Regions from separate parts of the Embleya australiensis genome, predicted to be linked through region 1. Evidence: riboswitches for the same ligand, from Rfam matches in the RefSeq annotation. Region 1 holds a riboswitch; each other region holds the start of a gene.

Evidence for each region. Region 1 has a riboswitch for cobalamin ahead of ACMXN5_RS10650 (energy-coupling factor ABC transporter permease). Riboswitches for the same ligand answer to the same signal wherever they lie in the genome.
Region 2: it holds a riboswitch for cobalamin, as region 1 does, so the genes downstream of both, ACMXN5_RS03675 (prenyltransferase/squalene oxidase repeat-containing protein) here and ACMXN5_RS10650 (energy-coupling factor ABC transporter permease) in region 1, are expected to answer to the same signal.
Region 3: it holds a riboswitch for cobalamin, as region 1 does, so the genes downstream of both, ACMXN5_RS03700 (cob(I)yrinic acid a,c-diamide adenosyltransferase) here and ACMXN5_RS10650 (energy-coupling factor ABC transporter permease) in region 1, are expected to answer to the same signal.
Region 4: it holds a riboswitch for cobalamin, as region 1 does, so the genes downstream of both, ACMXN5_RS02150 (ribonucleoside-diphosphate reductase subunit alpha) here and ACMXN5_RS10650 (energy-coupling factor ABC transporter permease) in region 1, are expected to answer to the same signal.

The regions. Positions count from the first base shown of each region.
Region 1 covers NZ_CP182422.1:2,540,662-2,546,501, reverse strand. Annotated here, with positions in the region: gene ACMXN5_RS10675 (Fpg/Nei family DNA glycosylase) at 1-204, shown strand, start outside; gene ACMXN5_RS10670 (PP2C family protein-serine/threonine phosphatase) at 260-1,369, shown strand; gene ACMXN5_RS10665 (energy-coupling factor ABC transporter ATP-binding protein) at 1,382-2,221, opposite strand; gene cbiQ (cobalt ECF transporter T component CbiQ) at 2,218-2,961, opposite strand; gene ACMXN5_RS10655 (energy-coupling factor ABC transporter substrate-binding protein) at 2,965-3,345, opposite strand; gene ACMXN5_RS10650 (energy-coupling factor ABC transporter permease) at 3,342-4,055, opposite strand; cobalamin riboswitch at 4,084-4,292, opposite strand; gene ACMXN5_RS10645 (RDD family protein) at 4,480-5,025, opposite strand; gene ACMXN5_RS10640 (class II aldolase/adducin family protein) at 5,164-5,840, opposite strand, start outside.
Region 2 covers NZ_CP182422.1:878,911-884,750, reverse strand. Annotated here, with positions in the region: gene ACMXN5_RS03685 (CbiQ family ECF transporter T component) at 1-1,073, opposite strand, end outside; gene ACMXN5_RS03680 (hypothetical protein) at 1,070-2,110, opposite strand; gene ACMXN5_RS03675 (prenyltransferase/squalene oxidase repeat-containing protein) at 2,107-3,618, opposite strand; cobalamin riboswitch at 3,723-3,881, opposite strand; gene metE (5-methyltetrahydropteroyltriglutamate--homocysteine S-methyltransferase) at 4,030-5,840, opposite strand, start outside.
Region 3 covers NZ_CP182422.1:886,390-892,229, forward strand. Annotated here, with positions in the region: gene ACMXN5_RS03690 (ABC transporter ATP-binding protein) at 1-221, shown strand, start outside; gene ACMXN5_RS03695 (ECF transporter S component) at 218-1,117, shown strand; gene ACMXN5_RS03700 (cob(I)yrinic acid a,c-diamide adenosyltransferase) at 1,565-2,158, opposite strand; cobalamin riboswitch at 2,220-2,345, opposite strand; cobalamin riboswitch at 2,713-2,847, shown strand; gene ACMXN5_RS03705 (prenyltransferase/squalene oxidase repeat-containing protein) at 2,978-4,075, shown strand; gene ACMXN5_RS03710 (hypothetical protein) at 4,551-4,673, shown strand; gene ACMXN5_RS03715 (hypothetical protein) at 4,999-5,472, shown strand; gene ACMXN5_RS03720 (hypothetical protein) at 5,558-5,812, shown strand.
Region 4 covers NZ_CP182422.1:523,922-529,761, reverse strand. Annotated here, with positions in the region: gene ACMXN5_RS02175 (amidohydrolase family protein) at 1-168, opposite strand, end outside; gene ACMXN5_RS02170 (MarR family winged helix-turn-helix transcriptional regulator) at 351-830, shown strand; gene ACMXN5_RS02165 (GNAT family N-acetyltransferase) at 836-1,660, shown strand; gene mug (G/U mismatch-specific DNA glycosylase) at 1,741-2,301, shown strand; gene ACMXN5_RS02155 (hypothetical protein) at 2,461-2,649, shown strand; cobalamin riboswitch at 3,079-3,332, shown strand; gene ACMXN5_RS02150 (ribonucleoside-diphosphate reductase subunit alpha) at 3,410-5,728, shown strand; gene ACMXN5_RS02145 (ribonucleotide-diphosphate reductase subunit beta) at 5,746-5,840, shown strand, end outside.

The DNA.
Region 1 (5,840 bases):
CGGCTGGGCCGGATCGACACGGTGCGGCCCGAGCACACTCCCGAGGCGATGGGTCGCGAGCCGCGCAAGGACGACCACGGCGGCGAGGTGTACGTCTACCGGCGCACCGACGCGCCCTGCCTGATCTGTGAAACCCCGGTGCGGACCGCCGAGTTGGTCGGGCGGAATCTGTTCTGGTGCCCCACCTGCCAGCCGTCGGCGTAACCTCCGGTTGGTTCCCGTTCGGTAGTGTCGCGGGGTGGCCGCGCCGACGAGCAGGATGAACCGGGCAAGCCGGACGGGGAGGCGGGCGGCGCTGGCCCGCCGGGGCCGGCGGATCGTGGCCTGGCTGCGGCATCGGGTGTTCCCCTCCGACCGCTTCGCGCTGGCCGTTCTGCTGGTCGCGGTCACCGCGTGCGGGCTGCTCTCCGATCTGAACGGCGACTGGTTCCCGGCGACCGCACCCGTGCTGCCGATCCTGGTCGGCGGCCTGGTGCTGCGCATGCCCAGCCTGCTGCTGCTCTACGCGGCGACCGCCGGGGTGCTGGTCGCGGAGGACCGGGTGCACGACCCCGACGAGGTCACCGCCGGCTCCGTCCTGGTGGTCGCGGCGGTCGCCGGCATCGTGTTGCTGATGGCCCGGATGCGGACCCGGCTGGGCGTGCAGTGGACGCGCGGCGAGTCGATGTTGTTCGATTTGCGCGACCGGTTGCGGGCGCAGGGCGAGATGCCGGTGTTGCCGCCGCAGTGGCACACCGAGGTGGTGTTGCGGCCGGCCGGCGGGCAGTCGTTCTCCGGCGACTTCCTGGTCGCCGCCCGCAGTTCGACCGGTGGGCGGGTGCTCGAAGTGGTGCTCGTCGACGTCTCCGGCAAGGGGCTGGCGGCGGGGACGCGGGCACTGATGCTCTCCGGTGCGTTCGGCGGGCTGCTCGGGTCGCTGCCGCCGCACGGATTCCTGCCGGCCGCCAACGACTACCTGCTCCGCCAGGAATGGGCCGAGGGCTTCGCGACGGCGGTGCACGTGGTGCTCGACCTGCAGTCGGGCGAGTACGAGTTGTTGTCGGCGGGCCACCCGCCGGGTGTGCACTGGATCGCCGGGACCGGGCGGTGGCGGGTGGTCGAGGCGGTCGGCCCGCTCCTGGGCGTGCTCGACGACGCCACGTTCGAGGGGGCGCGCGGCCGACTGGACCACGGCGACGCGCTGCTGTTGTTCACCGACGGCATGGTGGAACTGCCCGGCGAGGACATCGCCACCGGCATCGACCGGTTCCTGGGCGAGGCGGAGCGGCTGGTCCGGGACGACTTCCACGACGCGGCGCGGCGGATCGTGGCGGCGGCCGGGCGCAACGTGGGCGACGACCGCGCGGTGGTGCTGCTGCGCCGCCGCTGAGCCGGGCCGCGGTCAGTGCGTACGCGGCCGCGCGGGCAGCGCCAGGGCGGTCAGTTCGGCCGGGGTCCGGGGCAGCGTGCCGGGCGGGGCCACCCCGTGCGCGATCAATACCGCGGCCACTGCGTGCGCCCAAGTCGGCCGCAGGCTCGCGGCGGCCAGCAGCGTGGTGTCCGCGAGCAGCTCCGCGGCCGGCCCGGTGTGCAGCCGCCCGTCGGCGAGCACGGCCGCGTCGTCGGCCCAGCGCAGCGCCAGGTCCACGTCGTGGGTGGCCATCACCACCGTCGTCCCGGCGGCACGCAGCTCGGCGAGCGTGTCGAGCAGCGCCTCCTGACCGGCCGGATCCAGGCCCGCCGTCGGCTCGTCCAGGACCAGCACCTGCGGCCGCATGGCGATCGCGCCGGCGATCGCGACCCGCTTGCGCTGCCCGAAGGACAGCAGGTGCACCGGCCGCTCGGCCAGGTCGGCGATGCCCAGCGCGGCCAACGCCTCGGCCACCCGTGAGCGCACCTCGTCCGGCGCGAGCCCGAGGTTCAGCGGCCCGAACGAGACGTCCTGGGCCACCGACGCGGAGAACAGCTGGTCGTCGGGATCCTGCACGACCAGCTGCACCACCCGGCGCAGTTCGGCAAGTCCCTTGCGGTCGTGCCGAATCGGCGTACCGTGCAGCTCCACCCGACCCGAACCCGGCACCAGGCCACCGGTCAACAGCCGCAGCAGCGTGGTCTTGCCGCTGCCGTTCGGCCCGAGCAGGGCCAGCGCCCGGCCCGCCGGGACGGCCAGGGACAACCCGCTCAGCACCGGCGGCCCGTCCTCGTAGGCGTAGCCGACCTCTCGTACCCGCAGCGGAATCACGGCATCACCGATCCCAGAAGAAGAGTGGCGACGACGACCGCCGCCACGAGGAACACGGACCCGGCCATGAAGCCGCGCGAGACGGGCACCTCGTCCACGAGCACCCGCAACCGCCCGTCGTAGCCGCGCCCGGCCAGCCCTTCCTCCAGCCGCCGGGCCCGCGCGAAGGCGTGCACGAACACCGCCGACCCGAGCCCGGCCACCGAGCGCCACCGGGCCCGCCGGGTGCGATGCCCGAGCCGCCCGGCCTGGGCCTGGTTGATCCGGGCGGTGGTGTCGTAGAGCAGGAACAACATCCGGTACATCACCGCCGCCACGTCCACCACGGCCGCCGGCACACCCACCCGGGTCAGCCGGGGCAGGACGTCCGACAGCGGCGTGGTGAACGCGAACAACAACATCGCCAACCCGGCCGCACCGGAGCGGGCCACCAACTCGCCCGCGTGGCGCGGCCCGTCCGGCGCCCAGCCGACGCCGTCCGCACGGATCGACACGAGCAGGGTCAGCGCGCCGGTCACCGCGAATCCCAGCGGCGCGCGGGCCGCCCGCCACAGTCGTCGGGCGGGCACCTCGGCGAAGCCGAGCGCGATGGTCAGCACGGTGACCGCGACCAGCACCGCGCCCGGCCACGGCGGCAGCGCCACCGCGCACCCGAGCAGCCCGAAGGAGAGCACGGCCTTGTCGGCCGGATGGCGGCGGCGCCAGGCACTGGCATGCGCCGCCGCGTCGATCGGCAACACGGGTCAGCGACCCGGGACCGATACCGGGTCCTGCGCGGCGGCCGGATCGGGCCCCGGGCCCGACCCGTCGGGGGTGTCGCTCGCCTCGGGCGCGAGCTTTCGGCGGGTGCGCTTGACGCCGAACATGTACCCGACGACACCCGCGCCGAGCGCGGCCTGGAGCGCGAACAGGCCGGACTCGATCTCGCCGGACGGCGGCTCGTACAGCGGGCTGAACCACGGCTTGTAGTCAGGGTCGTTCTCGGTGATCGCGGTCTCGGCCCGGGCGTCGGAACCCGTGAACGGCTCGTCCTTGTCGTCGCCCATGCCGAACACCACGGGCAGCGCCGCGAGCAGCACCACGGCCAGCACGAGCAGCAGGTTGATCTTCGTCGAGCGCTTCACTTGCTCTTCTCCTCCTCGCGCACGGGCCGGGCGTCGCTCAGCACGCCGAGGCGGATCAGGTCACCGCGACTGGATTGGCGCAGCAGGCGCACCACCAGGACGGTCAGCAGGCCCTCGCTGATCGCCAGCGGGATCTGGGTGAGCGAGAAGATGCCGCCGAACTTGGCCAGCGCGCCCGGGAATCCGCTGTCCGGGTCGGGGAAGGCGAGGGCGAGCTGCACGCTGGTGACGCAGTAGGTGCTCAGGTCCGCGACGAATGCGCCGGCGAACACCGCGACGTCCAGCGGCATGGTGCCGCCGCGCCGGTCCAGGAGCGAGCGGGCGAGCCGGTACGCGCCGTAGCCGGCCCAGGGGCCGACGATCGCCATCGAGAACACGTTCGCGCCGAGCGTGGTCAACCCGCCGTGGGCGAGCAGCAACGCCTGGAAGAGCAGGGTGATCGTGCCGAGCACCGCCATGATCGGCGGCCGGAACAGGATGGCGCCCAGGCCGGTGCCGGTGGGATGCGAGCAACTGCCGGTGACGGATGGGATCTTCAGCGCGGACAACACGAACGAGAAGGCGCCGGACGCGCCGAGCAGCAGGGTGTTCTCGGGCCGGTCGCGCACCTCGCGGGTGAGCGCGCGGGCACCGTGGACGACGAACGGGGTCGACGCGACGCCCCAGGCGGCGGCGTGTTCCCAGGGCAGATAGCCCTCGGCGATATGCATGAGGAAGGGTCCCTCTCCAACACCTCGTGGACGGACGATCGCCGTGGCCGGTCTCCTGGCTGACGGGTCGTGCGTTCACGTCTCCGCCTTCCCGGGTCCGCGACAGCGGTCCCAGTGGCTTCCCGAGGCGACGAATCAACGTTCCCGCGGGGGTGGAGGAGAACTTCCCGATCACAGTGGCGAGGGCCGCGCCGGCATCGAACCGGCTTCCCGAGCACCACGGCGAGCCGACACTAGTGGTCGAGTGGACATGGCGACAAGGTGGCATCTGCAAACCGTGCGCAAGACCACAAGGCGGACGGAGCGGCGGAGCAATAGCCGCATTCCGGGGCGGTGTGCGACGGCCCGTCGGGGCGGGAGCGCGGAGCGGGGCACGCTCGCGATCGTGGGACCGGGCGCCCCTGCCCGGGGGAGAGGCGGGCCCTCAGCGCAGTCCGGGGCCGCGCCCTCGGACCACCAGGGTGCCCGCGACCCGGTCGCCGATGCGCTGGCCCCGCTCGCTGGTGAGCACCGCGACCAACCCGATCACACCGAGCGCGAACGCGTCGACGCACAGCAGCACCCAACGGATCGCCAGTTGGCGCCGCCCGGCCCGACCGCCGGACACGTCGACCACCCGAATCCCGAACGCCTGCATGCCCCAGGTGCGCCCGTCGTGCTCGGCGGGCCGCAGCACCCAGTACCAGAACAGGATCGCCACCGCGACCACGAGCACACCGGCGGTGATCGTCGCGGTGAGCGGACCGCTGCGGATCGAACCGTCGGGGTGGGTGGGCAGCAGCACGAACAGGAACATCGCGGCGCCGGGCAGCAGCGCGGAGGCGATCACGTCCACCGCGAACTGGCCGATCCGCCGGTACAGCAACGACGGGCCGACCCGATGTTCGATCGTCGGCAGCCACACCCGGGCGCGTGGCCCGACGGGATGGGCCGAGCGCGCGAACCGCTGCGGAAGGCTCCGTTCGTACATGGTGTTGTACTTTCCGCAACCGGTCGGGTTGACTCCCGGCACGGCCGATCTCGCGGAGATTGCGCCCGGTCGGCGGACAACCCGCCCGACCGGGCGGCGGCGAAATGATCATCGATCGGCGGGATCGACCGAAAACGATCAGATCGTCATCGGGCCGTCGGCCCCGAACAGGTCCGGCTCGGAGCGGCTGATCACGTCGTACAGCGGCTTGTAATTGATCCACGCCACCGTGTCGTTGCCGAGCTGCTCCCGGGTCAGGCGCGCGTTCTCCGGCGAGATCGGCCGCAGTTCGCCGGCCGCCTGGGCCAACAGCTGGACCTGGCAGGAGCGCTCCATGGTGATGAACCACCACGCCGCCGCGTCCACCGACTGTCCGACGGTGAGCAGACCGTGGTTGCGCAGGATCAGCGCCTTGCGCGAGCCGAGCGTCTTGGCGATCCGCCGCCCCTCCTCGGCGTCGAGCACCACGCCCGCGTAGTCGTCGAAGAGTTCGTGGTCCTCGTAGAACGGACACACGTCCTGGGTGATCGGCTCCAGCCGGATCCCGAGCGCGGACAACGCGCGCCCGTGCGTGGAGTGGCTGTGCGCCGCGGCGACCACGTCCGGGCGGGCCGCGTGGATCTGCGAGTGGATCGCGAACGCGGCCTGGTTGACGTGGAATCGGCCCTCGACGACCTGCCCCTCGTGGTTGACCAGGATCAGGTCGTCCACGGTGATGTGCTTGAACGACATGCCGAACGGGTTGACCCAGAAGTGGTCGACGAACCCGGGGTCGCGCGCGGTGATGTGCCCGGCCACCCCCTCCTCGAAGCCGA
Region 2 (5,840 bases), 1.7 Mb from region 1:
AGTACCGGGAGCGGGGCCAGTTCGGGCCAGGCGAGCGGGCTCAGCGACGGGTACAGGTTGCCCGCGTCGATCCGGCTGGTCAGGTAGAGCAGCGCGCCGGCGCCCAGACCACAGCCGGCGACCGCGAATTCGGCCGGGCGCCAGCGGTCGGGGAGATAGATGCTCCGGTTGATCCGCCGGCCGGTCAGCACGAAGCCGATGCCGGCGATCAAGAGGCCGCCGGGCAGCATGGTGGCGCCCAAGTAGCGGGGTGTGCTTCCGTCGAGGAGCGCGTAGACGCCGACGCACACGCCGATCAGCCCGACGAGGGTCAGGACGCCGGTCAACAGTCGGATCGCGCGTGGTAGATGCCGATTGCGGCCGTATCCGCGCGAGTCCATCGCGGCAGCCAGAGCCAGTGAACGATCCAGCGCGTCCTGAAGGACCGGGATCGCGATCGACCGCAACGCCCGCATGCCCTTTTGCGCCCCGCCGCGCAGTCGGCGGGCCCTGCGCACGCGCTGTACGCTCTCGACCAACTGCGGCGCGACCGACAGCGCGACGACCACCGCCGCGCCCACCTCGTACAGCGCGGCCGGCACCGCCTTGAGCATGCGCTTGGGACTGGCCAGCGCGTTCGCCGCACCCAGGCACACGATCATCGTGGCCAGCCGCAACCCGTCGTAGAACCCGCCCAGGACATGTTCGAGCGCCACCGGTCCGAACAGGTGGATACCCGCCGCCCACGCGGGCAGCGGGATCTCCGGCAGGTTGACGAGCACATGCCCGCTCGCCGCGCCCGCGCCGAAGACGATCCGGAACAGTACCCGCATCACGATGATGAACAACCCGAGGAACAGGTACATCCGAAACGCCAGGGCCCACGGGGCGTCGCCGCGCCGGTTGGCGACGACGAACCCGGCCACCGCCAGGAGCGACGCGAGCAGCAGCGGGTTGGTGGTTCGGCCGGCGGCGGTGGCCAGCCCCAGGGCCCACAACCACCACGCACCGGGGTGCACGGTGCGGGGCAGCCGGCCGCCGCCGCGGCGGAATGCCGCGGCGGTCGGCGACGGTTTCGGGTGGGGCACGTTCATCCCGATCCGTCGGCGCGCGTCCGGCGGCGCCACGTGGTGAACCCGGCTGCCGCGCAGATGGCCACGAGCAGGGCGATGCCGACGATGGTCGTGGTCGGGATGCCGTCCCGCTTCTTCGTGGCCAACTCCTCGCCGCCGGTCCAGGTCTGACCCTGCGGGGTGACGCCGGAGGGTTGCACGGACGGCGCGGCCGAGGCGGGCTCGGGCGCCGCGGACTCGGTCGGGGCGGTGGAGGGCACCTCGCTCGCCGGAGCGGCCGGCGGGGGTGCGGACTCCATCGGATTGCCGGAGACGCCGGGCCCGGGGGCCAGGGGGTCGGTACCCGAGGTGGCGGTCCCGCCGGCCCCGTTCGAGCCGGACCCGGTCGACGCGGTGCCGCCTCCTGTTCCGGCCGGTTTGCCTCCCGATCCCGCCGACGTCGTGCCGTTGCCGGAGTTGCCTCCGTTGCCGGTCGGCGGTTGCGGGTTGTTCGTCCTGGGCGGCGGGTCCTGGGTGGCGGGCGTGGTTGGGCGTGACGGGGCCACGCGCGGCGAGGGGTTGGTGGTCTCGGTCTTGTTCTTGGAGAACGACCAGCCCTCGAAGCTGCCGGGCGGCGGTTTGCGGTTCATCGCGCCCCACTGGCTGTACGTCCACGAACCGCCGTTGGGGGAGTGCCAGTACGACCAGTAGGCGCTCGCCGGCGGCGTGTCGATGCATGCCTCGGAGTTGGCTCCCGGCTTGCCTTCGATCCGGCAGATGAAGGACTCGCCCCAGCGGGCAACGCCGGCGATCTCGATGCCGGCGTTCTTGATCGCGGCGTGCCCGGTGGCCTGATCGCCTCGTGCGCAGCGCACGATGGTCGTGCCGCCCAGCTCCTGGAAGTCGATCACGACCGTCACGCCGTTGCCGTCCGGGCAGTATCCGGGAGTGCCCTTGGAGGTGTCGACCGCGCGTGCGGTCGGTGCGGCGACGGTGAGCTGGGCGGTGGCGGGCAGGGCGAGCAGGGCCAGGGCGGCGACCAGGCGGGCCATTCGGCCTCTGCGGCCGAGGCGCCTCACGTGTGCTGTCCGTTCTTGCGGCGCGCACCCGCGCGGACGGCGAAGCCGGTGCCGACCAGGCCGACCGCGAGCAACACCAATCCGCCGACCTGGGCACCGGTACGGGCGAGGCTGCCACCGCCGCCGTTCGCGGTGCCGCCACCGCCGTAGGTGCTTCCGCTGCCGGATACCGAGCCGCCTGTGCCGGCCTGGTTCGTGTTCGTCGCGGACGCGGACGAAGACGCGGAGATCGACGCGCCGGCGGTCTGGCTGAGCGAGGTGGTGGGCGTTGCCGACGTCGAGGCCGACGGGCTCGCGGACTCGGTGTGGGTGGCCGAGCCGGTGGGTGCGGGAGTGTCGGAACGGGTCGGTACGGAAGTGCTCGTCGCGGTCCCGGTCGGTTCGGTCGGCGCCTTGCCCAGGTCGCCGAGCGGGACGCCCGCGAGCACGAGCAGGGCCTGCGGTGTCGCGCGGCGCCACTGGTCGCGCTGGAAGTCGGGGATGCCCTCCGCCCGAGCCGAGGTCAGCGCCTCCTCGTTGTAGGCGATCGTGCCGACGTCCTTGTTCGCGGCGCCGGCGTTGTCGGCGGTGATCTGGTGCTTGGCCACCCACGCGGCGGCCTTGTCCGCCTCTGCCGAGTAGCCGGCCGCGTGCAGGGTCTGCCCGGCCAGGCCGGTGCTGTTGGTGTTCGAGGCCGCCGTGGGACCCGAACCGCCGAACGAACCGTCCGCTTGCTGCCGCGACTTCAGCCAGTCCGCCCCCTTCTTCGCAGCCGCCGCAGCGCCGGTCGACCCGCTCTCCGCCGCCGCGGACAGCAGTGCCTGCACGGCCATCCCGGTGGAGTCCGGGTCGAGGACGGTGGTCGGGGTGTCCTGGCAGACCGGCCCGGTGCTGCCCAGTTGGTCCGGGAACAGTCGGAAGCCGCCGCTGGGGCACTGCTGCTTGATCAGGAAGTCCACCGCACTCTGCGGCACTCCGCCGCTGCGGGCCAGGCCCAGGACGGCGAGCGACTGCCCGAAGGCGTTGCCGGAGTCCGGGCTGCCGGTGAGCTTGTCCCGGACCCGACCGACGTCGTCGCCCGCGTCCGGGCCGGCGACCAGATCGAGGGTCTCCGCCCGCATGTCCAGCCCGCCGAACGCGGCCGGGTTGCGGCCGGCCACGACCGACGCGAACAACACCTTCGCGGTCGCCCCGGCGATCCGCGAGCCGGGTATGCCCCACTCCTCGGCGCTGTTGTACTTGCGGATGTTGGCCGCCACGGCGTCGGTCGCGGCCTTGAGCGCCGCAGGCTCCGAACGGGTGGCCGCCAGCGCCATGACGGTGTCGATGGTCAGGCCCCAGTCCGAACCGGAGAACCCGGGTATCCCCCCGTCGACCAGCTCCCCGGCCTGCCACTTCGCCGCCGCGGCGGCCTGCGTGGCATACGGGTTCGCGGCGTCGGCCGACGCGGAGAAGACAGGGGAGGCCGCGACCAGGATCGCGCCGCAGACCGCGACCGCGCCGGTCTTTCGCACAGTGAGCCAGGACATCGGTGGAACCCTTCCGGGACCGACGCGTCCCGGGGCTCGCCCACGACACGACGCCGGTCGGGCGGTCCGGGCTTCAGCGTGTAGTCCACGACAGCTGGAGCCGACAAAATTCGTACGCACCCAGGTATTCCGACTCGCGGCGGCCTCGCGGCCACCGCCTACGGTTGCGGGTCAGCGCCGGATTTCGACCGGCTTCCCCTGGGTTTCGAACTATGTAGTTGGAGTGCCGATATGGCTCGGCGTGCGGAGCCTACGGAACATTCCGGTCGTTGGACAATACGAGGAGTGCGGAAGCCGCCGTGCCCCTTGTCACGATGACGAACGCCACGGATCGGAATAGGCGGCAGGGGCGGTCACGTCGCGGGCGGTCGCCGGGGCGGGTACGTGCGTTCCCGCCCCGGCGAACTCAGGTCAGGAGGCCGTGTTCGGCAGCGTCGCGCGCACCTCCCGGGCCGCCGCGACCAGATTCTCCAGCGAGGTGCGGACCTCGGGCCAACCACGGGTCTTGAGGCCGCAGTCGGGGTTGACCCATAGACGTTCGGCGGGGATCGCGGCAAGTCCCTTGCGGAGCAGGCCCACCACCTCGTCCGCGCTCGGGACGCGCGGGGAGTGGATGTCGTACACGCCGGGTCCGGCCTCGCGCGGGTAGCCGTGGGCGGCGAGTTCGCCGGCGACCTGCATGTGTGAGCGGGCCGCCTCCAGGCTGATCACGTCGGCGTCGAGGTCGTCGATGGCCTGCACGATGTCGCCGAACTCGGCGTAGCACATGTGGGTGTGGATCTGGGTGGCCGCGCGTACGCCGGACGTGCTCAGGCGGAATGCCTCGGTGGCCCACGCCAGGTATTCGGCGTGGTCCACGGCGCGCAATGGCAGCGTTTCGCGCAGCGCAGGTTCGTCCACCTGGATGACCGAACTCCCGGCCGCCTCCAGGTCGTTGACTTCGTCGCGCAGCGCGAGCGCGACCTGTCGGGCGGTGTCGCCGAGCGGTTGGTCGTCGCGGACGAAGGACCAGGCGAGCATGGTCACCGGTCCGGTCAGCATGCCCTTGACGAGTCGGTCGGACAACGACTGGGCGAACGCGGTCCAGCGCACGGTCATCGGGTCGGGGCGGGAGATGTCGCCGGCCAGGATCGGCGGGCGCACGTACCGGGTGCCGTAGGACTGGACCCAGCCGTGCCGGGTGGCAACGTACCCGGTGAGCTTTTCGGCGAAGTACTGGACCATGTCGTTGCGTTCGGCCTCGCCGTGGACGAGGACGTCGATACCGGCCTTCTCCTGGAAGGAGATCACATCGCGGATCTCGGCCTCGATGCGCTCCTCGTACCCGACGCCGTCGATGCGTCCCGCCCGCAGGTCGGCGCGGGCGGCGCGCAGCTCGGCGGTCTGCGGGAAGGAGCCGATGGTGGTCGTGGGCAGCAACGGCAGGCCCAGATGCGCGCGTTGGGCCTCGGCCCGTTGGGCGTACGGCTTGCTGCGGCGCGCGTCGGCGTCGGTGACCGCGGCGGCGCGGGCGCGCACGGCGGGGTCGTGGGTGAGGGCGGACGCCTTGCGTGCGGCCAGGTCGGCCAGGTTGGCGGCGAGGTGGGTCGCGATGGTGTCGGTGCCCTGAGCGAGGCCGCGGGCCAGGGTGACAATCTCCTCGGTCTTCTGCCGGGCGAACGCGAGCCACCGGGCGATCTGCGGGTCGATGTCGCGTTCGGCGTCGGCGTCCAGCGGCACGTGCAACAACGAGCAGGAGGCGGCGACATCGACGCGGTCGGCCAAGCCCAGCAGTATGCCGAGGGTAGTCAGTGACTTGCCGAGGTCGTTGATCCACACGTTGCGGCCGTCCACGACGCCGGCGACCAGACGTTTGCCGGGCAGTCCGCCGACGGCGGCCAGCGCGTCCAGGTTGGCGGCGGCGGAGCCGGTGAAGTCCAGTGCCAGGCCCTCGATCGGGGCTTTGGCCAGGATCGGCAGCGCCTCGCCGAGGCGGTCGAAGTACGAGGCCACGAGGACCTTGGGCCGGTCGGTCAGTTTGCCGAGGTCGCGGTAGACGCGGGCGGCGGCGCCCAGTTCGGCGAAGCTGCGATCCTGCACCAGCGCCGGTTCGTCGAGTTGCACCCACTCGGCCCCGGCGGCGCGCAGGTCGGCGAGCAACCGCGCGTACACCGGAAGCAGCCGGTCCAGCAGGGTCAGCGGTTGGAAGTCGGCCGCGACGCCAGGTGCGGGCTTGGCGAGCA
Region 3 (5,840 bases), 1.7 Mb from region 1:
TCGTCGCCGACGGTCCGACCGCCGAAGTCGTCGTCTCCTCGCCCGCGTTCGCACCCCAGGTGGCCAAGATCCTCGCACCGGCCGAATGGCTGACCGTCACCGACGTCGGCAACGCCCTCGCGGATACGGACATCAGCGGCCGGGAGTTCGCCTCCGAGGACGGCGTCCCGACCGCACGCGACGCTCGCGCATCCGCCGCAGACAGGGAGCCCACCGGATGACGATCGTCACCGACACGCGCAAACGCGTCAACGCGATCCGGATCACCGCGCGTACCGCGATCGTGCTCGCCATCGCCTCGATCGCGGGCCTGGCCATGTTCCTGTGGCCGCTGTTCGCCTCCCCCTCCCCCGAATCGGCGGCGCACTCGGGCGACGCGCCGCTGGTCTTCGCCGTCACGCTGCCGTTCGTGGTCGCGGTGGTGCTGGCCGAACTCACCAGCGGCGGGCTCGACTCCAAGGCGCTGGCCATGCTCGGCGTGCTCTCCGCGATCAACGCGGCACTGCGTCCGCTGGGCGCCGGCACCGCCGGGATCGAGACGGTGTTCTTCATGCTCGTCCTGGCCGGGCGAGTGTTCGGCCCTGGATTCGGGTTCGTACTCGGCTGCACCTCACTGTTCGCATCCGCCCTGCTGACCGCCGGCGTCGGCCCGTGGTTGCCGTTTCAGATGCTGGCCTCGGCCTGGGTCGGACTCGGCGCGGGGCTGCTGCCCCGACGCGTCCGGGGGCGGCGTGAGATCGTCATGCTCGCCTGCTACGGCGTCTTCGCCGCCTACGCGTTCGGGTTCCTCATGAACATGTGGTTCTGGCCGTTCCTCGCCGACTCCGAATCCATGGTCGGCCCCGCGTTCGTCCCCGGCGACGACATCCTCGACAACCTGCGCCGGTTCTTCGTGTTCACCGTGCTCACCTCGACCTTCGGATGGGACACCGGCCGCGCCATCACCAACTGCGTCGCGATCGTCCTCGTCGGCCCGGCGGTACTGGCCGCCCTGCGGCGCGCATCCCGCAAGGCCGCGTTCGAGGCACCGATCGTGTTCGACCCCGCCCCGGCCGACCACGGCCCTACGCAGGCCGATACCGCGACCACCACCAAGCGGACGAAGCCCGCTCCATAGCTGCGTTCCGTAGGTGGCGCCTACCACCTCTGCCTTGTGCCCCCCGCCCGCGCGCGAGCTGCTCATGAACCGGTGGGGCACCTCATAGGGCGACGCGTCTCGACGATGGGCGTGGAACCCCGCGATGCGCGTCCGGCCTGGGCGCGTCGGATGTGCGTTGTGTGTCGGCGACGCCGGCCGACAGGGAGATGTTCGGGGTCGACCGGCGGGGCAAGTGCCCGCGCAGGGGCGCACAGGAGCGCATGGGGGAGAGCTCCTCGGAGCCTTCGGCCGGCGCCGAGCCGCGGGATCCGGTCACCGCGACCGTAGCCTTGCCACCCGGCCGCGGCGGCGGCCGGGTGGCAAGTCCGGGAACGCAATTCGGTTGGCTCCCGAGCGAGTCGTTCGTGCCGCCACGGCTGTCGAGGACCGGTGCGATATCGCCGGCGGAACGGTGGCGGCCCGATGTCAGCGGTTGCGGCCGGGACTCCACAGCACGTCGCCGCGCCCGCCGTCGTTGGCCAACCGCGCGAGAATGAAGAGCAGGTCCGACAAACGGTTCAGATAGCGGACGCACACCGGGTTCACCGTCGCCGCCTCGCCGCCGGACAACTCCGTGTCCGTGTCGACCAGCGCCCACGCCGAGCGTTCCGCCCGGCGTGCGGCCGTCCGCGCCGTGTGCAGGAGCGCCGCACCGGGTGTACCGCCCGGCAGTACGAACGACCGCAAGGGCTCGAGCCGTTCGTTGAACGTGTCGCACAGACGCTCGAGGCGGGATACGTCCTCGTCTCGGACCCGCAGGCGTTCGTCTCCGTCGCGGATCGGAGCGCACAGGTCCGCGCCCACGTCGAACAGGTCGTGCTGGATGCCTTCCAGGACGTTCCGCAACTCCGCGTCCAGGCAGCCCAGCGCGAGCGCCACGCCGATGGCGGCGTTGGTCTCGTCGGTGTCGGCATAGGCGACGATCCGAGGATCGGTCTTACGGACACGGGAGTTGTCGCCCAACGCGGTCGTGCCCGCGTCGCCCGTGCGAGTGTAGATACGGCTCAGCACCACAGACATGGCGAACCACCGGCCTCTCTCGGGGAAATCCGCCCCGGTTGTGTCGAGGTGGCGACGACGTGAGTCTCCTGGCTCTCGGATCAACACTTCCCCCGGCCTTCCAACCCCGAAGCGGGGCCGTGGCCTTGACGGGAGTCGCTCCCCGATCACAGTGGCGGGACCGCACCGGAATCACACCGGTTTCCTCGGCTTCGCCGTCGCACAGCAGGCCACAGCATGACACGCGGCCCTCGCCGGCACCAGACCCGACCCGGAACCTCATCCGCTTCGGACGCCGACCCGTTCGACATGCCCCTGTGTCGACCAATCTGTCGCGCGTACTGAGACCGTCGGACCGTCGCACCCCAGGTCGGCGTGCAGGCAGGTACCGAAGCCCCAAGAAGGATTTCCGGGTTCCGCGTCGTGCGCGTCTCGGCCCAGTGCCGGATCCATCCTTCATGTGCCGGCGATCTTGTTGGCCGGAAAGGGAGTTCCTTCCGGAGTGAGCGATCCGTAGAGTGCGGGATCTGCAGGTCTGAGCAGTCGACGTACCGATTCCGGGCGTCTTCATCTGTTCGATCGTCTTGTGCGACGACCCGCAGTAGCTCCGACGACGGGGGAAGTCCGGTGTGAATCCGGCGCTGACCCGCAGCGGTGATCCGTCCCTCCCGACGGCGAGCCCGAATGCCCGCCGCCGGAGTGTTCGTCTCCCATCCCCGTCGTGGTCCGCGGGACGGAGCCCCAGCGACCCGTGCGTCGGGACGGTGCCGCCGTCGGTGTGCCCGCTCGGCCGCCGGGTCTCCCGGGTCCGCCGTGCCATGGGCCCGGAAAGGCACTGTGATGACGCTCACCCGACCCGGACGCCGGATCGCCGCGCTGTTCGGCGGACTGGCCCTCGCCGGTACGGCCGCCCTGATCCCGTCCACCGCCGTGGCGGCACCGCCGACGACCGACACGACGCCCCAGGCAAACGTGTCCATACTCTCCGGCAACCGCACCCAGGCCGCGGCGGGATGGCTGGCCCGGCAACTCGTCGACGGCGAACGCTTCGAGACCACCTTCGACGGAGTGACCTACCCCGACCAGGGCCTGACGATCGACGCGATCTTCGCATTCGCCGCCGCCGGGGTCGCCGACGACAACGGGGCCAAGGCCACCACGTGGCTCGCCCGCCCGGAGATCCTGTCCGGGTACATCGGCGACGGCACCACCAACGCCTACGCCGGAGCCACCGCCAAGACCCTCCTCGCCGCCGAGGTACGCGGTGTCGACCCCACCTCGTTCGGCGGCGTGGACCTCCCGGCCCGGCTGCGCTCGTTGCAAAAGCCTTCCGGCCGCTTCACCGACACCTCGCCGTGGGGCGACTACAGCAACGCCTTCAGCCAGTCCCTCGCACTCCTGGCGCTCGACCGCACTCCGGCCGGCGCCCCCGCCGCCGCGGTGGACTTCCTGGCCGACGCACACTGCGCCGACGGCGGATTCCCCCTCGACTACGGTCTGTCCACCTGCACCAGCGACGCCGACTCGACCGCGATGAGCGTGCAGGCGCTGGCCGCCACCGGGCGCCACCAGGAAGCGACAGCCGGACTGAACTGGCTCGCCTCACACCAGCTTTCCGACGGCGGCTTCGGTACGGTGGGCGCCACCACCTCGAACGCCAACAGCACCGGCCTGGCCGCCCAGGCCCTGCTCTCGTCCTGGCGCGTGATACCGGGCCTGGCCGCCCGGCATTTCCTGACCGAACGTCAGGTCGGTTGCCCGGCATCCACGGCCACGCGAGGCGCGATCGCCTACGACGCCGGCGGGTACAACCCGGCCACCGCCACCAGGGCCACCGCTCAGGCGGTCCTCGGCCTGGCCGGCACCGGCTTCGCCGACCTGAGCAGTGCGGGCGCTCACCGGAACACCCCCACACTGCACTGCCCCACCACACCCTGACCGAACGAGGTAGCGGCCACCGTCGACACGGTGGCCGCTACCTCGACAGGTGCGGGCGTCGGTCCCCGGGCCCCTCCTCCCGAGGCGGCGAGCATGTCGCGACAACAGCACCTATCTCACGGCCCTCTCACGGCCCTCTCACGGATTGGGGATCACGCGGCATCGACTATCCCCATGACACCCGGACAGGAAAGCGTCCAGCCCAAGGCTTCTGCACCAACGGGCACGGCAAGAACGCCCGTTCGGGCGCTGGAGGTCAACGGGTCGCAGGTCCAAATCCTGTCGTCCCGACGGTGTTCAAGAGGCGCTGACCAGGGAAAAAGTCCAAGCCGGGGCCCCGCCGGATGTCTTCGCCGCTACACCTGGCCGCCCTCGGCAATGCTCACTTCCCGGACATCCACAGGACCCACACCGCCCCGCGGTCGCCTGGACCCCCGGGCGCGGCTTGTTCGTCTCCTACGCCGGACACCAGAAAGTGTTGTGGACACACCGCCCCGGTGACGGCCTCAGCGGCTCCTGGACCGCTCCCCGAGAGTTCGGGCAGGGATACCGCAGCCTGTCGCCCGCGCTCGACGCGGCCGGCGACAAACTGGTGTGAGCCCGCGCCCGCACCCGCGCCGGCACCGGCACCGGCACCGCACTCCCGATGCTCTCCCTGCCCGGCTCGGCCGACGCCGCCACCGGTACCTTCGAATGCACCGCACCGTCCAGGGCACCAGAGGCCCTCTTCAATCCCGTCGACTGGCGCGCCGGGGTCCCCCATTCACACACATCCACCCGTCGGGGTGACCGTACAGCCTGCGTCGCCCAAGTGCGGGCACCTCGTCGTCCGGGCGGGTGAACGCCCGCGCGCCTGACTCGACTCGGAGTGGCGCGGGCCTGTACGACTACCCGAACCAACGAATCGTATGGATGGGAGTCGGATGCGTCTTCCACTGCGTTGCCGGTCCGCTGCTGCCGCCGCGGCAGCGCTGTCCGCAGTGGTGTGCTCCGCACCGGCGACGGCCGCGTCGGCCGAGGCGTGGGACAGCGGCGCGAGCGCGTGGACGCCGAGGGAGCGCGCGCAGCACGCGAACGACTTGGGTGACGACCGGCTGCCGATCGCGGTGTCGGCCGTGACGAACCGAGCCAAGGCCGACGAGGACGTCCGTGAGTGGGTGCCGCCGTATCAGCCGTACGACTGCACGTACTTGGCGGACCCGGTCGCGATGAAGGCCCGGTGGGGTCTCGCGGTTGACCCGGCGGAGCAGGCCGCCATCGCCGACCGGGCCGCCGCACGCCGGCGACATCGAGATCACGGGTGTCCGCACGCCGGCCCCGGCGCCGGCCGCGGTCCAGCGCGCCGCAGCCCCTCGGCAGCGCTGCGGTCGGAACCCGTCGACAGTCGGGTCGCCTGAGAACGATCGAAAGGACAGCCGTGCGCCTGCGCAGCGTCCACGTCGCCGTCGGCTTTGCCGCGGCTGCGGCCGAGAAGGAGGAGTCATGACAGGCCTTGGGTCTGTGGACCTCTACAGCGAGCCCGACCAAGGCGGCGACACGGTGTCCGTGTCGGCGACCGGCGTCGGTGGAGGCCGCGCATCGTTGAGCGAGCCGTTCACCGCCCGTTCCGCCCGGAACAACACGAGGTTCACTGCCGAGTTGTTCACCGAGGACGGCGCCACACACCAGATGCCGCCGAAAGCCGCGGTGAACTTCGATGACCCCCAGCAGTTTTCGGGAGCCTTCTTCACCTCGTGAAGCCCCTTGCCACCGTGTCGGCACCGGG
Region 4 (5,840 bases), 2.0 Mb from region 1:
GCCGGACACCACCGCGCCACCGGTCACGCCGAGCGGGACGGCCCGGGCCAGGTAGTCGGCGGTGGTGAAGGTCGGCGGCAGGTAGCCGTGGTTGGCGACGAGCGGGAAACGCGGGTCGACGATGTGCAGGTGCGCGTCGAACACGCGACGAGCGGGCGATCCGGACACGGCGGTGCCTCCGTCGGCTGCGGGAACGCCGCATACCGTACCCGGGCGCCGGCCGGGCATGGCGGATTCGCCGGCCGGAGAAGTTGTCAAATGCAACTAATTTCTTCTATGGTTGTGACAGGCAACGAAGTCGCCGCGGCGCGGGCGCACGACCGCCCGCGCACAGGAAGGAGCGAGCCGCCATGGCCACCAGGGAAGCCTGTCGGCACCTGCTCACCGAGTTGGAGGGCATCGTCGGCGTACACCGCGGCCTCGCCAAGGCCGTCCCGCCCGGCAGCCTGCCGTCCGGCTCCGCGGTCCTGTTCGTGCTCGGCCGCAGTGCCGAACCGCTGCGCGCCGGGCGGGTGGCCGAACTCCTCGACCTGGACATGTCCGTGGTCAGCCGACACCTCGCGCACCTGGTCGAACACGGCTGGGTGGCCCGCCGCGCGGACCCGCGCGACGGCCGGTCGGTGCTGCTCGGACTCACCCCGGAGGGGCGCGCCGTGGTCGACCGGGCCACCGAGAGCTGCCTCGCGGTGGTCGCCGAGCGGCTGGCCGACTGGCCGGACGAGGACGCGGAGCGATTGTCCGAACTCCTGGGCCGGTTGAAGGCGGGCTTCGGGTCGAACGCGGGCTTCGGACACCGGGCCGAACCGGTGCCGACGGCCGTGTCACACTGACCCGCATGCCGAAGTCCGCCGCGGAACTGCGCGCGCATTTGGAGATCTTCTACGACGCGGTGCCCCGCCGGTTCACCCGCACCGAGGTGATCGGCGCGCTGACGCTGTTCGTCCGGGAGGGCGAAGGGTGGCCCTACTATGCCCGACCCACGCTCGGCGGCCTCGCCGAGCCCACCGTCGCGGACGTGCGCGCGGTGCGGGCGCGGCAGAGAGAGTTGAAAGTGCCCGAGACGTTCGAATGGGTCCACGAGACCACCCCCGCGCTGCGGGCGGCCGCGATCGAGGCCGAACTGCATATACACGAGCACCCGCTGATGGTGCTCGACCCGGACGAACATCCGGCCGAGCGCCCGGATCTGCCGGACCTGGTGACGCTGCGGCGAATCCGCGCCGACGCCACCGACCTGGCGATCGTGCACAGCGTCGCGGCGATCGGCTTCGCCAACCCCGGGACCGCGCCCGGCTCCGACGGGCCCGCCGAGCGGGACACCGCCGCGCTCGGCCAGGACCCGGGCCTGCTGTCCTACCTCAACGAGCGGTTGCGCAGCGGCGAGACGGTGATGTTCGCGGCGTACAGCCCGGCCGGACCGCTGTGTGTGGGCAGCTACCAGCACCTGTACGACACGACCGAGATCGTCGGCGTGGCCACCCTCCCGGCGGCCCGGCGCAGCGGCCTCGCGGCGGCGGTGACCTGGGAGTTGGCCCGGCACGCGCTGGAGGGCGGGAGCGAGACGGTGTTCCTGAGCGCGGGGGACGAGGACGTCGCGCGGGTGTACGACCGGATCGGCTTCCGCTCGGTGGGGACGGCGATGATCGCGGAGGCGCCGTGAGCGAGAGGGACGAGGCGCGGGCGGCCGAGGCGGGCGCGGCGGGCGCGAAGACCGATGCCGCCGCGTCGATCGTGCTGCCCATCCCGCCCGGACGCAACCCCACCGCCGACGAGTTGGCCGCCGCGCACGGTCGGAGCATCCCGGACGTGATCGCGCCGAACCTGCGGGTGCTGTTCTGCGGGATCAACCCGGGCCTGTGGTCGGGCGCCACCGGGCGCCACTTCGCCCGTCCCGGCAACCGGTTCTGGCCTGCCCTGTACGCCTCGGGCTTCACCCCGCGCCTGATCGAGCCCGCCGCGCAGCGCGAGTTGACCACGCTCGGCCTCGGCATCACCAACGTGGTGGCCCGAACCACCGCGCGCGCCGACGAGTTGACGAAGGAGGAGTACCGGGCCGGCGGCCTGGCGCTCACCGCGAAGGTACGCCGGTACCGACCGGCCTGGTTGGCGGTCCTTGGCATCGGCGCATACCGCACCGGCTTCGGCCGCCCCAAGGCGGTGGTCGGCCGTCAGCCCGAGACGATCGACGACACCGGAATCTGGGTACTCCCCAACCCCAGCGGCCTGAACGCCCACTGGACGGCCGCGGCCCTCGCCGAAGCCTTCACCGCCCTGCGCGCCGCGGCGTACCCGACCGAGTAGGAGGGCCGCGCGCGGGGGTGCCATCCGTGCCGCTCACCCTGTGTGGCGGCGATCGGGCGTCGGCGTGGGTGACCCGGCTCGGGGGCGGGGCCGTCAATCGACCGAGTGGCATCACCCGGTTGGTGGTTACTTCGCGCCCCCTCGTGAGGTTGGGTCGGCATGAAGATCCTGCGAGCCCCGTACGGGCCGTGGCCCACCGAGACGTTCGAGACTCCCGTCTACGAGGCGTTGGTCGCCGAATGGCGCGACTCGGGCCGGGAGGTACCCCGGCCGACGGACCGACCGCAAGGCAGCCCGCCCCGACACGCCCGCCCACCCGGACCGAGCCCGCGCACGCGTCGCCCGTGAGCCGGCCACATGACGCGATCCGGGCCCGGAGGCGCCCCCGCCGGGCCCGACCCGAGGGCCGGGGCCGCCGATCCGCTCCGCGTGAATCGGCCGACCGCCGCGCGATGTGCTTCTTGTCACGCGTCCTCCGACACGCCCGGCGGGGAAGGAATTTGCCGGCCGATCGGCGCGGCGGCCGACGCGCGACGCACCGTCGATCCGGTCCGTCCCCGCCGCGTTCCCGCCGCCCTCGGCCCCGTCCCACGCGGCCCGCGCAGGCCCGGTGGGGCCGGACGGGCGCGGGGGGAGCGGGGGTTCGGGGTGCTCGACGCGCGTCGCAATTGCCCGCCGGTCGTACCACCCGGGCACGTCTCCGGCGAACCGTGACACGCCGGGAATCGGGACGCGACACAACACCTGGGGGTGCGACGACCACCCCGCCACTACATATATGCTCTGCGACGCAGCTGGTTCGCCCGACCGGAGTTTCCGGGAAGGCGAGGCAAGAGGGAATCCGGTGCGAGGCCGGAACTGCCCCCGCAGCGGTGAGCGGGAACGAAAGTCGTCATGGAGCGCCGGACGCCGAAGGGCGTACGGGAAGCGACGACCCCTAGGCACTCCGCGGACCACCGAGCACACGCCGTGCCCGGCGGTGCCCCGGCATGCCCGCGAGTCCGAATACCTGCCGGCTGCCCGCGCCTTCGGGCGTGGGGTCACCTGTACGTACGAGCTCGCGAGGAGAGAGCACGTGACCGTTGTGGACAGCGTGGGCGCGACCCGGATGCGGGTCGACGAGAGCCCCGAGGACCGCCTTGCCACCCTGGTGCGCACCCAGGCGCGCGATCTGCCGGAGGTCGATCCGGATCGGGTCGTCCGCCGGGTCGTCGCGGGTCTGAACGAGGGTGCGGACCGCGGCGCGGCGGCCGACCTGGCCGTGCGCACCGCCGCCGAGCTGATCGCCGAGGAGCCCGCCTACTCGCGGCTCGCCGCGCGCCTGCTGGCCGGCCGGATCGCCGACGAGGCCGCCGAGGCCGGCGTCGCCTCGTTCAGCGCCGGCATCGCGCTCGGTCACCGCGAGGGCATCATCGGCGCGGAGACCGCGGCGTTCGTCGCCGCGCACGCCGCCGAATTGGACGCCGCCGTCGACGCCGACGGCGACCGCCGCTTCGAGTACTTCGGTCTGCGCACCGTCTACGACCGCTACCTGCTGCGCCACCCCGTCTCGCGCAAGGTGGTCGAGACCCCGCAGCACTTCCTGCTGCGCGTGGCGTGCGGTCTGTCCAAGGAGCCCGGCGAGGCGATCGGCTTCTACCGGCTGATGTCCTCGCTGGCCTACCTGCCCAGCTCGCCGACGCTGTTCAACTCCGGCACCGTGCACACCCAGATGTCCTCGTGCTACCTGCTCGACTCGCCCAAGGACGAGCTGGAGTCGATCTACGACATGTACGGGCGAATCGCCCGGCTGTCGAAGTTCGCCGGCGGCATCGGCGTGGCCTGGTCGCGGGTGCGCTCGCGCGGCTCGCTGATCCGGGGCACCAACGGGCACTCCAACGGCATCGTGCCGTGGCTGAAGACCCTCGACTCGTCGGTGGCCGCGGTCAACCAGGGCGGCCGGCGCAAGGGCGCGGCCTGCGTGTATCTGGAGACCTGGCACCCCGACATCCTGGAGTTCCTCGAACTGCGGGAGAACACCGGCGAGGACGCGCGTCGCGCGCACAACCTCAACCTGGCCAACTGGGTGCCGGACCTGTTCATGCGGCGCGTCGAGGAGGACGGCGTCTGGTCGCTGTTCGACCCGAACGAGCTGCCCGAGCTGCCCGACCTGTGGGGCGCCGAGTTCGACAAGGTGTACGAAGCCGCCGAGCGGGACGGCCGGTTCGTCCGGCAGATGCCCGCGCGCGACCTGTACGCCCGGATGATGCGCACGCTCGCGCAGACCGGCAACGGCTGGATGACCTTCAAGGACGCCGCCAACCGGACCTGCAACCAGGCCGCCGAGCCGGGCAACGTGGTGCACCTGTCCAACCTGTGCACCGAGATCCTGGAGGTCACCAGCGACGGCGAGACCGCCGTGTGCAACCTCGGCTCGGTCAACCTCGGCGCGCACGTGGTCGCCGGCGAGGGCATGGACTGGGACAAGCTGCGCGCCACGGTGCGCACCGCGGTGATCTTCCTCGACCGCGTGATCGACATCAACTACTACCCGACCGACCAGGCCGCCGCGTCCAACCCGCGCTGGCGCCCGGTGGGCCTGGGGCTGATGGGCCTGCAGGACGTGTTCTTCACGCTCGGCCTGCCGTTCGACTCGGCCGAGGCGCGCGAGTTGTCCACGCTGATCTCCGAGGAGATCTACCTCACCGCCCTGGAGACCTCCTCGGCGCTCGCCGAGGTACACGGCCCGCACCCGGCCTACGCCGAGACGCACGCCGCGCGCGGCCGGCTCCAGCCGGACCTGTGGGAGGGCGTGTACCCGACCCAGACCAAGCGCTGGGACGCGCTGCGTACCCGCGTGGCCGAGCACGGGCTGCGCAACTCGCTGCTCGTGGCGATCGCGCCGACCGCGACCATCGCCTCCATCGCGGGCGCCTACGAGTGCATCGAGCCGCAGGTGTCCAACCTGTTCAAGCGCGAGACGCTGTCCGGCGAGTTCCTGCAGATCAACGGCTATCTGGTGCGCGAGCTCAAGGCCCGCGGCCTGTGGACCCCCGAGGTGCGCGACCGGATCAAGCGCGCCGAGGGCTCGGTCCAGGGCATCGCCGAACTCCCGGAGGACGTACGGGAGTTGTACCGCACCGCGTGGGAGCTGCCGCAGCGCGCGCTGATCGACCTGGCGGCGGCCCGCTCGCCGTACATCGACCAGTCGCAGTCGCTGAACCTGTTCATGGCCGACCCGACCATCGGCAAGCTGTCCTCGATGTACCGCTACGCGTGGTCCACCGGTCTCAAGACCACGTACTACCTGCGCTCGCGCCCCGCGACGCGGATCCAGCAGGCGACCGTGCCCGCGCAGGCGTCCGCCGCGCCGGTCGAGGAGATCTCGGACGTCGAGGTCATCGCCTGCTCGCTGGAGAACCCCGAAGCATGTGAGGCGTGCACGTGAGCCTGCTCGATCCCGGAATGAACCTCACGCTGCGCCCGATGCGGTATCCGGACTTCTACGAGAAGTACCGGGCGGCGATCCGCAACACCTGGACGGTCGAAGAGGTCGACCT